One region of the Brotonthovivens ammoniilytica genome, then DNA from elsewhere that is predicted to be linked to it. Evidence: riboswitches for the same ligand, from Rfam matches in the RefSeq annotation. Region 1 holds a riboswitch; the other holds the start of a gene.

What was found. Region 1 has a riboswitch for cobalamin ahead of OCV88_RS09740 (bacterial Ig-like domain-containing protein). Riboswitches for the same ligand answer to the same signal wherever they lie in the genome.
Region 2: another riboswitch for cobalamin. It lies ahead of cbiD (cobalt-precorrin-5B (C(1))-methyltransferase CbiD); the one in region 1 lies ahead of OCV88_RS09740 (bacterial Ig-like domain-containing protein).

Annotation. Positions count from the first base shown of each region.
Region 1 is NZ_JAOQJQ010000003.1:378,814-386,286, forward strand. It holds gene OCV88_RS09725 (PucR family transcriptional regulator) at 9-1,472, opposite strand; gene OCV88_RS09730 (fucose isomerase) at 1,690-3,222, shown strand; gene OCV88_RS09735 (hypothetical protein) at 3,226-3,669, shown strand; cobalamin riboswitch at 4,091-4,282, shown strand; gene OCV88_RS09740 (bacterial Ig-like domain-containing protein) at 4,508-7,473, shown strand, end outside.
Region 2 is NZ_JAOQJQ010000006.1:141,900-149,372, reverse strand. It holds gene OCV88_RS13685 (thioredoxin domain-containing protein) at 1-517, opposite strand, end outside; gene OCV88_RS13680 (FAD-dependent oxidoreductase) at 628-2,061, shown strand; gene OCV88_RS13675 (tocopherol cyclase family protein) at 2,054-2,911, shown strand; gene OCV88_RS13670 (NAD(P)H-dependent flavin oxidoreductase) at 3,026-4,084, shown strand; adenosylcobalamin-variant (AdoCbl-variant) riboswitch at 4,197-4,268, shown strand; gene cbiD (cobalt-precorrin-5B (C(1))-methyltransferase CbiD) at 4,361-5,533, shown strand; gene cobI (precorrin-2 C(20)-methyltransferase) at 5,530-6,216, shown strand; gene cobM (precorrin-4 C(11)-methyltransferase) at 6,213-6,971, shown strand; gene OCV88_RS13650 (cobalt-precorrin 5A hydrolase) at 7,017-7,473, shown strand, end outside.

The DNA.
Region 1 (7,473 bases):
AAAGAAAACTAAAGATGGTATAAAGTATGATAAAAGGAGTACAGCAGGTAGAAACGTTCCTGTGCATCCTCCAGATTCAGCTGCCAGAGAGTCTGTATTTTTGACAGCCGCATAAACAATGTATTGCGGTGAATATAAAGCTCACTGGCAGTTTTTTGATGGTTCCGTTCATTTTTTAAAAAACAGAACAGCGTATCATAAAAGGCTGTGTGATAGGTTTTATCGTAAGAGCGGATAAGCGCCGGAACCGGATGCAGGATATTACCGGAGGTATGTTTATTTACAATATCGGTGATATATTTTACTGCGTTATCCCTGCAGTAAAAGAGCCGGCCTTTTTTGGGGGATGCCTGAGACAGAGCAGAAAGTACCTGGTGGTAGGCTTCTGCAATATGGCAGACGTCCTGAAAGGGAAAACTAGCGGCGCCGTAATAATTATTTTTTTCCATTAAAAATATCAGCCGTTTTACAAAGTCTTCCGGTTTTATCAGATCACAATTTAATAAAACTACTATTCTTTTCTGATATGGGATTGCATAAACTCCGGAAGAATCATCAGAGAGCATTCGGCTTAAATGGGCATCAAAGTGGAACTGTTCTGACAGAGCGGTAATCACATAAATCTGTTTTTGGCAGTTTTCTTTCCAGCCAAATAAGGTCAGCCGGTGTAAAAGAGGAGCCAGTGCATTTTCATTTCCGTCCAGTGAACGGGCGAAAAAAGAAACAAAGTGATAAGAAGAATCTTCCGAGATATTTGACTGTATCCAGCTGGCTGCATGGGCGGCAAACAGCTCCAGCAGATGCGGCAGATGATCGGGGGGACATTCTTCATCAAGAAGCACAATCAGTGTGGCCATGCGCTCATCATCTAAAAAAATATGTCTGCAGCAGGAAGGATGGGGAAAAAAGTCTGCCGGAAGAAGAAAAACAGATTTTTTATAAAAGGAATCCTGATGAGCCTGATTAAACTGCATCAGAATATCGGCAGGAGCACTTTGGAGGCCGTCATTGTTTTTCCAGATGTCTTCAAATGGCATTTGTGCGGCAGAAGATGACTGAGCAATTAAATATTGTGAGGAGTCCACAATAATAATGGGACGGTGCAGCATGGCTTCACCAAGATTCAGAAGCTGGGAGAGCGTACAGCCGCTCTGAATGTTTTGTGCGCAGGTTTCTGACCAGCGGCTGTAATTAGCAAAGGTTTTTAAAATATCATTGAATACGGCAGTGATATTGTCTGTGTTTAAAAAAAGATAATCAGAATCGTTTTTGCAGACAACGAGATTCGAACCGTCCTGGAAAAAGGCGTCAGAAGTGCCTGCATATAAAATATGAGATTCTGTATTTTGCGGGATATGGGCATCTGCGTTATACAAACGCAGTTCTTCTATGGGAATGGAAGTCCTGGCGCATTGAATTCTGGGAGAATAGTGTGCCAGCGCATGTTTGAGGATAAAAAGACTAAGCTTCATAATTGCTCCCTTCTTGAAAAATATAAATTTTTAATGACAGAATTATTATAGCTGAGCTGTAAAAAGAAAACAAGAAAATGTGCAGAGTGAACAGCACATAATTTAATTATTAAAAAATACTGTTTTTGATGTACATGGAAATGTGAAAAATGCACAGTTATAATGATTATATTAAAATATGATCTGAGAGATCAGTACATATCAGGAGGAGGATACGATGATTCGTAAATGTATGGATGTAAAATTGAATGTGAAGCCGGTGTTTGTAATGTTTGCGCATAAATATTATTATGAGGGACCCTGCCGTATGACTGGTGGAGATTCTCTGCAGCCGGGGTTTGATTCTATTGTGAACGGTGCGATTTTTCAGGGGACTATGGAAGGAATTAAGCATGTAATGCCGGAATGCGTTCATATTATGGAACCGGTATTTCTGGAAACAAGCTGTGACTGGGAGGTGAAAGAAGAATATTTTGAAACTCTGCTGAAAGATCAGCATGAAGTGGATGTATATCTGGCGGCAGGAGCCTTTGGAGCGGATACCGTATTTAACGAGTTTGCACAAAAATGCGGAAAACCTTTTGCAATACAGCCGGATATCTGGGGGCCTGCCAGAGCAGGCGGACTGTACAATCTGGGGGTAGATGTTATCTGCGAAATGACCTGGGAGGATCTGGTGCGGCATTTTATCGTTCTGCGGGCGAAAAAAGCCATTGCAAAGGCGAATCTTTTGCTGGTGGCAAGGTTTAACCATGACCTGCCTGTGGCCGGTGCCACAGACAGCTTTGTGAATCTTAAGGCCGTAACAGATCTGATGGGGGTTCATTTTCGGACCGTAAATGCACATGAATTAATTGATCAGATGAAACCGCTGACACCGGAAGGAAATTACACAACACCGGGGCGGATTACACCGAATATTACAAAAGAAGAGATTGGAGAGCTGGAAATACTGGCAGATGAGCTTTTGTCAGGAGCGGAAAATACAGCAATTGAAAAAGAAAAGCTAATGAAGTCTCTGATCGCCTATAAAGTAGTTCAGAAAAATATGGACCTGTACGATTGCAGCGGAGCTGTAATTCCATGTCCGGATATCTGTTCCACAAGAAGATTTAATGAGGAGCAGTTTACCTTCTGTCTGGCACACTCTTTAAATCTGGAGCAGGGCATTGCCTCGGCCTGTGAGTATGATGTGGCTTCCGCTGTAACCATGCTGGCTGAAATGAGTGTGTCCGGCAGGGCTCCGTATATGGGAAATACACTTCCTATCGTTTCTACAGACGGTCGGGGATTAAATATGCAGATTTTAAAAATGATTTCGCCGGAGGATGTAAAAGAGGTGGAAGGGCTGGACAATCTGTATGTTGTATATCATTCCACTCCCCACAGAAAATTGAAAGGGATTCATGAACCGGATGGAACATATGCACTGCGCCATTTTGCCTATGATCAGAAATTCGGTGCAGTTATGCGCCATAATTTTGACGAGGATAAGGGACAGGTAATTACTTTTGCAAAATTCAGCGGAGATTTAAAGAGGCTGTTGATTGGAAAGGGGACTATTATCAAAACGGTAGGCTATGATTTGGATAACTGCAACGGCGGTTTTATTTTCCAGGTGGAAGATCAGAAAAAGGTATATAAAGAACAGTGCCGTGCAGGCTTACATATGCCATTAATTTTCGGGGATTATTCAGAGGAATTAAAAATGCTGGCAGAAAGCTATGGTATGGAAGCAGTTATGGTATAAAGCATGAGAAAGGATATTAAGGAGCGGATATTAAAGCAGAATATCCGGGCTTTAGAACAGGCACAGCAGGTGGTGCAGACACCGGAACTTTCTGAGACGTCAGTCAAAGAATGCGTGCATTTATATATTTGTTTTAAACTTTATCTGGAACCGGAGGAATGCCGGGGAATGATGCTGTTTCAAATGGCGGTAAAAAGCATTGAGCAGTCCATAGCTATGAAACTGCCTCTTGTGCGGGAGGGAGAGACGGCAGTTACATGCGGCGCTGCATCCAGTGAAGCTATGAAGATTGCGCTTTTGCTGACTGCTCTGCAGAAAGATTTCCGGGTCAGACTGGACTCTAAAAAACTGGGATTTGCAAGAGATACGGAGACAGTGGGCTGTATGGTATGGGATGCGCGAAAGAAAGGGAGAAGGACAGATGGTACCGTAAAATCTTTACAATAAAAGGTATTTTCTTTGCATGTTTTATATTTTGATTTCATTTTAGCAGAAATGGGAATTGCAGGTATTGGAATTCTTGTGCTGACACAAAGAAAAAAGAATGCAAAATAACATAAAAAGGATTTACAAAAGATGACATAGGGAATCGGATTGTTGATTTGTGGCAGCCGTCTTAACTTTTCAGAAGGTTAGGGCGGCTGCTTTTTATGTAAAAAAGTCCTGTGATTGGTTAGAATAAAATTGCTTAAAATAAATTTGTAAAATTTTTGTATATTCAGGGTTTTATTTGTAGTTTTTATATGGATTTCTGTAAAAAACACAAAAACTTTGACTTGTAAGTTGTGAAATATTATAATAAAAATCAATAATTTACGTCCTGAAATCAAAAAATCATTGAAAATCAGGAAGATAAGAGGAATTACTAAGAAAATAAGTTGTTATATGTTCTGCTTCATGAAAGCAGCTAAGAGGGAATCAGGTAGAAGGCCTGAGCGGTCCCGCCACTGTAGATGATAAGTTTTGCTCGCGGCTTTAGGCCGGCCACTGGGAAACCGGGAAGGAGAGCTAAAACGTTTGAGTCATAAGCCAGGAGACCTGCATATAACATATGACATGCTGGCGGAGAATCAAAATTGTCATAAATAAGAGAGAACGATGATAGAAACAGAAAAAACGGACTGTGGTATTTTGCCATGGTCTTTTTTTGTTTTTAAATACTTCAAAAATATGCTGTTACAGAGGATAACAAAGAAAATGCGATAGAAATTTGAGGGAGGAAATTTAAAAATATACCCGGCATTGCCGGTTGATGATAGATAGAAATAACATGAAAGGAGAAATCATGAAAAAGAGAACAGTAAAAAGAAAAATGTGGAAACACAAAATTGCCGCTGTCATATTGTCATTGGCAATGGTTATCCCAAGTACTGTATGGGCTGCTCCGGAAAACAGCAGCAAGTCTGCTGATATCACAGTGTATTTTACAACAGAAAAAATCACACTTGGACAGGGGCTGATTCAGGAACCGGTAAAGGTGGTTGTGCCCAAGGACAGTTCGGTTGCAGATGTAACCCAGGAGGTTCTTGGTGATGAGAAAACAGATGTAAAAACCGACAGTTTGCAGGGTGATTATTATCTTCGGTATGTAAAGGATGGCGGTGAGCCGGAAGGATGGGATAAAAGCAAGATCCCCGCTAAAATCATGGCTGCCCTTAATAATTCAAGCGAAAGTGATCCGGCCGGACAGACATCATATACCGGCTTGAGAAATAGCAAAGAATGGCTGGGAGAATTTGATTATAGCGGACAGTCCGGGTGGATGTTTACAAAAAATAACCAGGGAATAGAAAAAGGAGCAGATCAGATCAAGGTATCAGATGGTGATGTAGTCCGACTTCAGTTTTCAGTGTATGGCTATGGCGCGGATATTATGGACCAGTCAGACTGGGGAGCTGCGTCACTGGCAGATTATGCCAATAAGGATGAATTAATAAAGGAACTGGCAGACTGTACAGATAAGACATCCGATACTTTTAAAGCGGCTTTGGCTGTTTTAAATGACTGGGATGCAGCTCAGAGTGAAGTAGACAAAGCCGCAGAAAGTCTGACCAGTCCACAGGCAGATAAAAGCAGTTTAAAAGGGCTTCAGTTTGCTCTTGACAGTGAGGGAAAACAGCTTTTAGAGTTTACCCCGTCTTTTGCGTCTGATGTATTTAATTATACAGTGACACTGCCGGATTATATTACAAATATTTATGTGAATCCTTCCAGCGCTATAGCGGAAGATACACTGAACTCCTGGCCGGTGGCAGGCGGAAGCGTAAGGACAATGAAAAGCGATAACTGGAATCAGTTTTCTGCTTCTCAGGATATGTATATTCGAATCGTACCGGCAGCAGGCGGTGATGAAGTAAGCTATATGATTAGCTATAAGAAGGCAGCCAGCCTGAAATCTTTGACAGTAGATGATACAATGAAACCTGTCTTTGACAAGGAAGTAAAAGAATACAGGGCTTATATTCCTGCGGATTCTAAAACAGTATCTGTGACAGCGGAAGGGTATCGCTCTTCTTACAGTATTGAAGCCGGCGGCATCAAAGGTGACAGCGGCGAGGCGATTGAGGTTCCGGTAACATGGGATGCTAATGGAGAAATGAAGGTTCCTGTAAAAGCAGTGAGCAAAGATATGGATTCCATTGAATATACATTGACATTAACAAAAGAACCCCAGGAGAATGAACCGACAATTGTACTTCAGCCAAAGGCTGGACAAATATATGTTGATACAGATACAGAGCTTGACCCTATAAAGGTGCGGGCATCCGGAAACGGTGAAATTTCTTATCAGTGGTATGAGAATGACAAAAACAGCACAGAAGGCGGTAAAAAAATTGAAGGTGCAGCAGAAGCATCTTATACTCCGGTTCTCAGCGGAAAACAGGTTGAAAAGTCAGAGAATCATTACTATTATTGCGTGGTCAGCAATACAGTCGGCGGAAAGACATATACACAGAATTCAGAAGTTGTATATATAACGGTAAAACCGGATCCCACACCTTATAACATAAAGATAGCTCCGGTGGATGGAAGTGCAGTTCCGGCAGACGGTTATAAGTATAATGTAGGAGATGAGACCAAGGAGTTAAAAGTTACTTTTGATACAAGAGCAGAGGGCACCAAAGATACACTGGATATTGATTATGTATGGTCAACAGGTACAGAGGCCGGAAGCCCGTCGGGTGGTACTTATGGATCCGAGACTTATACATATAAGGCATCGGTAAACAGCAGAAGATATGTCAGTGTAAAACTGTATATTACACAGGATGGAAGGCGGTTTGGAGATAGTTACAGTAATGAGATCCTGTATACTGTTTCAGCAGAAGCGGATGATATTCAGGTTCCTGCTTTTGCATCTGAGTTTGCAGATAAAGAATATCTGACAGGTGCGGCAACAATACCATTTTCTTCCGCGATCCGCTATGGGTCCACACATCAGAATTCCACACAGACCTACCAGTGGTTCGAAAGTACAGATGGTGTGAAGTTTACACCTGTTGGAGAGGCTGAGACCTATAAAAGTACAGCTGTAAGCTATAAGCCGGAGAGCTCAGATGTTCCGGCGGTTAAATATTATAAATGTGTTGCCACAAATACGGTAAACAGTTTTAATGGAAAGACCTATGCCATAACCGGTGAATCTACAGTTGCTAAAGTTTCCTTTAAGACATTAGATCAGATGGTAGATGAAGAACTCTGGGACGGTAAAGGAACAGAAACGGATCCATATCAGCTGAATGATCTTGATGATCTGAAATTGATACAGACAATTGTCAATGAAAAGGGAATTGATCTTTCCGGAAGTCATTTTAAAATGATGAAAGATATTACGATTCCAGCTGACTGGGAACCAATAGGAACCGGAACTACAACAGGAAGCGGAAAAAATCTGAAGCCGTTTGCAGGTATTTTCGATGGAAATAACTGCACGTTAACAGTTGAAAAAGGCGGACAGACATTATTTGGTTATGTTCGCGGCGCCGTTATTAAAAATCTGAATATTTATGGTGAGCAGATTGAAGGTTACGGTGTAATTGCGAAATATTATGTAGATTACGGCCCGTCAGGAAATTACAGTGACTGGCTTGCTTCCGGCGGAGTAACTGCGACCATAGACCGGGTAACGCTGAAAGCTGGAACAAAAACATTAAAGGCAGGATTTTATGGCGGATATGCATCAGCCGCAAATATTGTAAATATCAGTAATTCTACCATAGAAAAAGGTGTTGTAATTGGATATGACAAAGA
Region 2 (7,473 bases), on a different contig from region 1:
GGGTTCCGTTTGAGTATGCAGTTTCCTGCAGCAGCAAGGTCATATGTTCACCGGCTGCAAGAAGCCTGCCGCGCTGTTTTTCCCACATTTTTGCAATATGGGGAAGCAGTTCTAAAAGACCGGCATTTCCATAGCGGGAAAATTTCGGAAAATAGGTGCCGGCATAAAAAGGTTTCTGGTCCGGCGTCATAAAAATAGTCAGAGGCCATCCGCCGGAGCCGGTAAAAGCCTGGCAGGCGGCCATGTAGACGGCGTCAATATCCGGCCGCTCTTCACGGTCAACTTTTATGGAGATAAAGTACCGGTTTAAGAGCTCTGCTGTCTCGGAATCCTCAAAAGATTCCCGGGCCATAACGTGGCACCAGTGGCAGGTAGAATATCCGATACTTAGAAAAATAGGCTTATCTTCTGCTCTGGCCTTATCAAATGCTTCCTCACACCAGGGAAACCAGTGAACAGGATTGTCTGCATGCTGTTGCAGATAAGGCGATGTTTCAGTTTTTAAATGATTCGGCATGTGAAAATTCCTCTCTGTTTTAATGGCTGATGTGTATATTATTCCTGTTTGCCGGGATATTAACACAGATTACGGGCAGAATATGTAAAAAAAGTTGATGGAGGAAAACAATGGAATCAGTATGGTCTAAGACTTGCAGTATCAGTAAGAGGGAGTCATTAAAGAGAGATATACAAACAGAAATAGCGGTAATTGGCGCGGGGATGGCCGGGATTCTTACGGCTTATTATCTTCAAAAAGCAGGGAAAAAGGTTGTTGTACTGGAAGCAGCCCGTATTGCCAGCGGACAGACCAGAAACACAACTGCGAAAATTACATCTTTGCACGGCATGATTTACCGGGAACTGACAGACAGTCTGGGAGAGGAACGGGCCAGATTATACGGGCAGGCAAATGAAGAGGCTGTTGCTGAGTACAAACGTCTCATTGAGGAGCAGAAGATAAGCTGTGATTTTGAAGAACAGGATGCCTATATATATTCTGAAAGCAGGAAAGATATGGAGCAGGAGGCTTTGGCGGCAGAGAATCTGGGGCTTCCAGCTCAGCTGATAACAGATTTGAAACTTCCGGTGCCATTTCAGGCGGCAGTGCGATTTTCACATCAGGCACAGTTTCATCCTCTGAAATTTATAAAGGAGATTTCAGAGTCTCTTACCATTTATGAAAACTCCATGGCAAAAGAGGTAGAAGATCATGTAGTTAAAACGGATGAGGGCTCTGTGAGAGCTGACCAGATTATATTCGCATGCCACTTTCCATTTATAAATTTTCCTGGAATGTATTTTGCAAAAATGCATCAGGAGCGTTCTTATGTTATTGCGCTTGAACAGGCGGGCCATATAAACGGGATGGCCATTGGCCAGGGAGAACATCCATATTCTTTTCGTAATTATAAACAACTGTTATTTGTGGGAGGTGAAAACCACCGGACCGGAGAAAATACAGAGGGCGGCCGGTATCATGCTTTGAAGATGAGGGCAAAGGAATGGTTTCCTGAAAGCAGGGAGGCGGCCTGCTGGTCTGCCCAGGATTGTATGACAGGGGATCATGTTCCCTATATCGGTCAGTATGCGGCAGGGAAACCGGACTGGTATGTAGCCACCGGGTTTGGAAAATGGGGGATGACACATTCTATGGTATCTGCACTGCTTTTAAGGGATTTGATACTTGGAAAGGAGAATCCCTATGCAGAAGTTTTTGATCCGGGCCGTTTTTCCATGGAAAATATTCCGGAAATGGCCGGTGAAGGCGGACAGGCTGTGAAAGGACTGGTAAGAAGGATTTTTCAGATTCCGGATGAGACTGTAAAAGAGCTTGAGGCAGACCACGGAGGAATTGTAGAGCTGGACGGAGAAAAGGCCGGTGTATACAAAGACAAAGAAGGAAATGTTTACGCGGTGGATATCCGGTGTCCTCATATGGGATGTCAGCTGGAGTGGAATCCCGATGAAAAAAGCTGGGATTGTCCGTGTCATGGTTCTAGGTTTGACTATCAGGGGAATTTAATATCAAATCCGGCACAGGAGGGAATTGCACATGAATAATTATTTCAGCGGATGGTATTTTAAGTGTCAGGCAGGACAGGATACCATTGCAGTAATACCGGCCTTTCATATAACAAATGGAAAGCGAAGCTGTTCTATACAGCTGATAACAGATGACGGCGCATGGAATGTTCCTTTTTTTGAGCGGGAGCTTCGGGGAAGCAGAACAGATCTTCCCATGGCAATTGGTGATAATCTTTTTCTGGAAAAGGGAATCCGGCTGAATATTCATACGGAGGAACTGGATGCTGTAGGCAGACTCCGGTTTGGAGAGCTTTCTCCTATTCGCTATGATATTATGGGGCCTTTTTGTATGGTGCCCTTTATGGAGTGCAGACACCGTGTGCGCAGTATGAATCATGTGGTAAATGGAAAGCTTAAAATAAACGGGAAAAGTTATCAGTTTGAAAATGGCAGCGGTTATATTGAAGGAGACTGCGGCCGGTCTTTTCCAAAAGAATATGCCTGGACACAGTGTACCTTCCGGGAAGGCTCACTAATGCTGTCTGTTGCAAAGATTCCTATGGGGCCTTTTGGATTTACAGGAATTATCAGTGTGATTCACTGGCGGGGAATGGAGTATCGGCTGGCAACGTATCTGGGAGCAAAAGTGGAGAAAATCGGCTGGGGAACCATAGTAATCCGCCAGGGGAAATACACACTGACGGCGAGACTTGTGGAGAAAAAGTCGCATCCGCTGTATGCGCCAAAGGGCGGCGCCATGACACGGGTGATTCATGAAAGCGCATCCTGTCATGCATTTTACCGGTTTCAGGAGGAGGACAGGACGCTTTTCGCCTTTGGTTCTGATCAGGCGGCTTTTGAATATGAGTATCAGGATAAAGTATAGTATTTATTGACATAGAAAATCTTCTTTCGTATAATCTATTCATAAAAACACTTATAGATTTGGAAAGGCTGTCCATCCATAAGGGCAGCCTTTCGTAATGAGGAGAAACGGTGAATGAGTCAATATAAAGAAGTAGTGATTGGGAAGAAGTCTTTAAAATATCCTGTAGTACAAGGAGGGATGGGGATTGGAGTATCTCTTGGAACCCTTGCAGGGAATGTGGCAAAAGAAGGTGGTGCGGGGACCATATCAGCTGCCCAGATAGGATTTCGGGAACCGGATTTTTATACAAATGCGGAAGCTGCGAACTTAAGAGCTATTGAAAAAGAGATTCAGACTGCAAGAAAAATTGCTCCCACAGGAGTAATCGGCATTAATATTATGACTGTTACAAAGGAGTATGAAGCACAGGTTAGAAAGGCAGCGGAATGCGGCGTGGACTTTATTGTTTCGGGAGCGGGACTGCCGGTAAAGCTTCCGGAATATGTGAAGGATTTTGATGTGGCGATTATCCCTGTAGTATCTTCTTTAAGATCAGCCCAGGTATTGATAAAGATGTGGCAGAAGCGTTACCAGAGGCTGCCGGATGCAGTGGTGATCGAGGGGCCTAAAGCAGGAGGCCATCTGGGATTTCTGCCGGAGCAGCTTGAGGATATCAGCGATGAAGAATTTGAAGCAGAAGAGTGCAGAATTATACAGTATATAAGAGAGCTTGGAGAGGCTAATCAGATATATATCCCGGTGATTGTGGGGGGAGGCGTGAATACTGCTTCTGATTTAAAGCATCATCTGGAGCTTGGGGCAGATGCCATTCAGGCAGCTACAAAATTTGTGACTACTAAGGAGTGCGATGCACATCCGTTATATAAAGAAGCATACATAAACTGTCAGAAAGAGGATATCTGTATTATTAAAAGCCCGGTAGGGATGCCGGGACGTGCAATTTTCAATCATTTTCTGGACCAGGTTAAAAAAGGGCTTCGCCCCGTACAGAGATGCTATCGCTGTATGGGAGCCTGTAATCCGGCAAAAGCGCCTTACTGTATTACAGAAGCGCTGATTCATGCCGTGAAAGGGGAGCTGGAGGAAGGCTTGATTTTCTGCGGGGCAGATGCCTTTCAGGCAGCCAAGATTACAACAGTAAAGCAGGTTATGGAAGAACTGACACAATAAATTAGGCGGCTGCGCCAATATTTTGCATTTTTGGTACTTTTTTTGGCTTTTTTGTAATAAGAAACCAGCTTCGTTGACACCAAATTGCAATTAAATTATAATGAAAAACAGAGTGTAAAAGCAGGGAAATGGGTGAAATTCCCATACAAGTCCGTTACTGTAAAAGTCAGATACCGTGTTACATTTTGTTGACATTTTGCGGCAACCGAAGTGTCATATAATCGGGAAAAGAAAACCGTTGTCGGAAGACAGCGGTTTTTTTTGGGGGATTTATATATGAAGCATAAGACCGGAATTGAAGAGTATTTCATTTTAAAAGACGGAAAAAAACTCCGGTATGGGTATACTACCGGTACCTGTGCAGCAGCTGCTGCCAAGGCGGCGGCAAAGATGCTGCTTTCCGGGGAGACAGTGGAAGAGGCGGCGATACAGACCCCCAAGGGAATTTTGCTGAGACTATTGATTGAGGATATTCAGCAAAGGCCCGGGAGAGTCAGCTGCGCAGTAAGAAAAGATGGCGGGGATGATCCGGATGTTACGGATGGAATCCTTATTTATGCACAGGTCTCACTGACGGAAGAATCGGAAGGTATTTCGTTAGACGGCGGGATTGGAGTTGGCAGAGTAACAAAGGCGGGGCTTTCGCAAAAAATCGGGGAAGCGGCTATCAATCCGGTGCCGGGAAAGATGATTTTAAATGAAGTCCGGCAGATCTGCCGGGAATATAATTATCAAAAGGGGTTGAATATTATAATTTCTGTGCCAGAGGGAGAACAGATTGCGAAACGGACGTTTAATCCGAGGCTTGGCATTACCGGAGGGATTTCCATTCTGGGGACAAGCGGGATTGTAGTTCCTATGAGCGAGGATGCTCTCATTGCCAGTATCCGGCTGGAGATGAAGATGCTGGCAGAGGCAGGTGCTCAGTATCTTGTCATCACACCGGGAAATTACGGACAGGTGTTTTCACAGCAGGAGATGGATATTGATCTGACTTTTTCCATGAAGTGCAGCAATTATCTGGGAGAAACGCTGGATATGGCGGCGGAGCTGGGAATACAGGGAATTTTATTTATCGCCCATATTGGGAAATTTGTAAAAGTATCCGGCGGTATTATGAATACACATTCCCGAAATGCAGACTGCCGGGCAGAGCTGCTGGCAGCCCAGGCTTTCCGGGCAGGGGCCCAAGGGAAAGTGATACAGAATATTCTGGATTCGGTTACCACAGAAGAAGCTGTGCAGATCTTAAAGGCAGCCGGGTGTCTAAAAGAGACAATGGAAATCACGGCGGAAAAGATTCAATTTTATATGGACCACAGAACCAGAGGAGATATAAAGACCGCAGCCATTATTTTCTCCAATGTGGAGGGACGGCTTGCAGATACAAAAAATGTGCTGGAGTTATTACAGTGTATAGAACAACAGCGAAAGGAACACAGAAAATGAGAGGAAAATTAACAGGAATCGGTGTAGGACCAGGGGACCCAAAGCTGCTGACCATCAAAGCCCTTGAGGCGGTCAGAGACAGTGATGTAGTAGCTGTTCCGGGAGAGGAACCAAAAGATTCCGTGGCATATCAGATTGTAGAGCAGATTTATCCGGAGCTGGCCGGTAAAGTGCTGCTGCCGGTAAGTATGCCCATGACAAAGGATCCGGTAAAGCTGGAGGAAAATCATGAGAGGGGAGCAAATGCTGTCAGAGCGTTTTTGGATGAAGGAAAACAGGTGGTGTTTTTAACTCTTGGGGACCCGTCGGTATATTCTACCTATCTGTATATCCATAAAAAGGTGCAGGCGGCAGGATATGAAACAGAAATTATCAGCGGGATTACATCCTTTTGCGCGGCTGCGGCCCGGTTAAATATCGGCCTTGTGGAAAAAGCGCAGCAGCTTCATGTGATACCGGCTTCTTATCAGATAGAGGAGGCCCTTAAACTTCCGGGAACTAAGGTTTTGATGAAAGCCGGAAAAAAGATAGAGCAGGTAAAAAAAGTGCTGCAGCAGCAGGATGCACAAGTGGTGATGATTGAAAACTGCGGGATGCCGGGAGAAAAGGTTTATTACGGTGCGGATGCGATTCCAGAGGATGCAGGCTATTATTCATTGATTATTGTAAAGGAGAAATCATGATACATTTTGTGGGAGCAGGTTCCGGGGCGCCGGACCTGATTACAGTCAGAGGAAAAAAATATCTGGAGGAAGCAGATATTATTATCTATGCAGGTTCATTAGTAAATCCGCAGCTGCTTGAGTACGCAAAGCCGGGAGCAGAAATTTATAACAGCGCGAAAATGACGCTGGAAGAAGTGCTGGAGGTAATGATAACTGCGGAACAGAATCAGAAGATGACAGTTCGCCTTCACACCGGGGATCCAAGTCTTTACGGAGCTATCCGGGAACAGATGGATGTACTGGATGAAAAACAGATTGCATACGATTACTGTCCGGGGGTGAGCTCTTTTTGCGGAGCGGCATCGGCTCTGAATCTGGAGTATACGCTGCCTGACGTATCTCAGAGTGTTATCATTACAAGAATGGCCGGAAGAACCCCTGTACCGGCGAAGGAAAGTATTGAGAGCTTTGCCGCTCATCAGGCTACTATGGTTGTATTTTTAAGTACCGGTATGCTGGAGGAGCTAAGCAGACGTCTGATAGAAGGCGGATATCAGCCGGATACGCCAGCAGCCATTGTTTATAAAGCAACCTGGGAGGATGAGAAAACCTTTGTGTGTACCGTGGATACACTGGCAAAAACAGCGGCGGAGCACAATATTACAAAGACTGCGCTGATGATTATCGGTGATGTGGTGGCCCATACCCGTTATGACCGTTCAAAACTGTATGATCCCGGATTTACCACAGAGTTTCGGGAAGCATCTGAGTAAATCGGCCGGGGAAGGCCGGATGTCATATAAAGGAGGGATAAGCCTGTGAAAGCTTCTGTAATTTGTTTTACGCCAGGAGGGCTGGCCGTAGCAAAAGATGTGGTAAACAGCTTAGAAGAGAAGGGATATGAAGCTGTTCTTTCTGTGAAGAGCCGTTATATGACAGACTGTGAAGATGCCTCTGTGCAGATTTTAAATGGTACGCTGGCAGATTGGACAGAGCAGGCTTTTGAAACCTCGGAGCTGATTGTGTTTACAGGAGCCTGCGGAATTGCGGTGCGGGCCATTGCTCCATTTGTAAAAAGCAAGCGGTATGATCCGGCGGTGCTGGTAGTGGACGAAGGAAAACAGTTTGTAATCTCTTTATTATCCGGACATCTGGGAGGAGCCAATGAGGCAGCTTGGGAGCTGGCAAAAAATCTGGGAGCTGTTCCGGTAATTACAACTGCAACGGATGTAAAAGAGCGGTTTGCAGTAGATGTGTTCGCAAAACAGAATCATC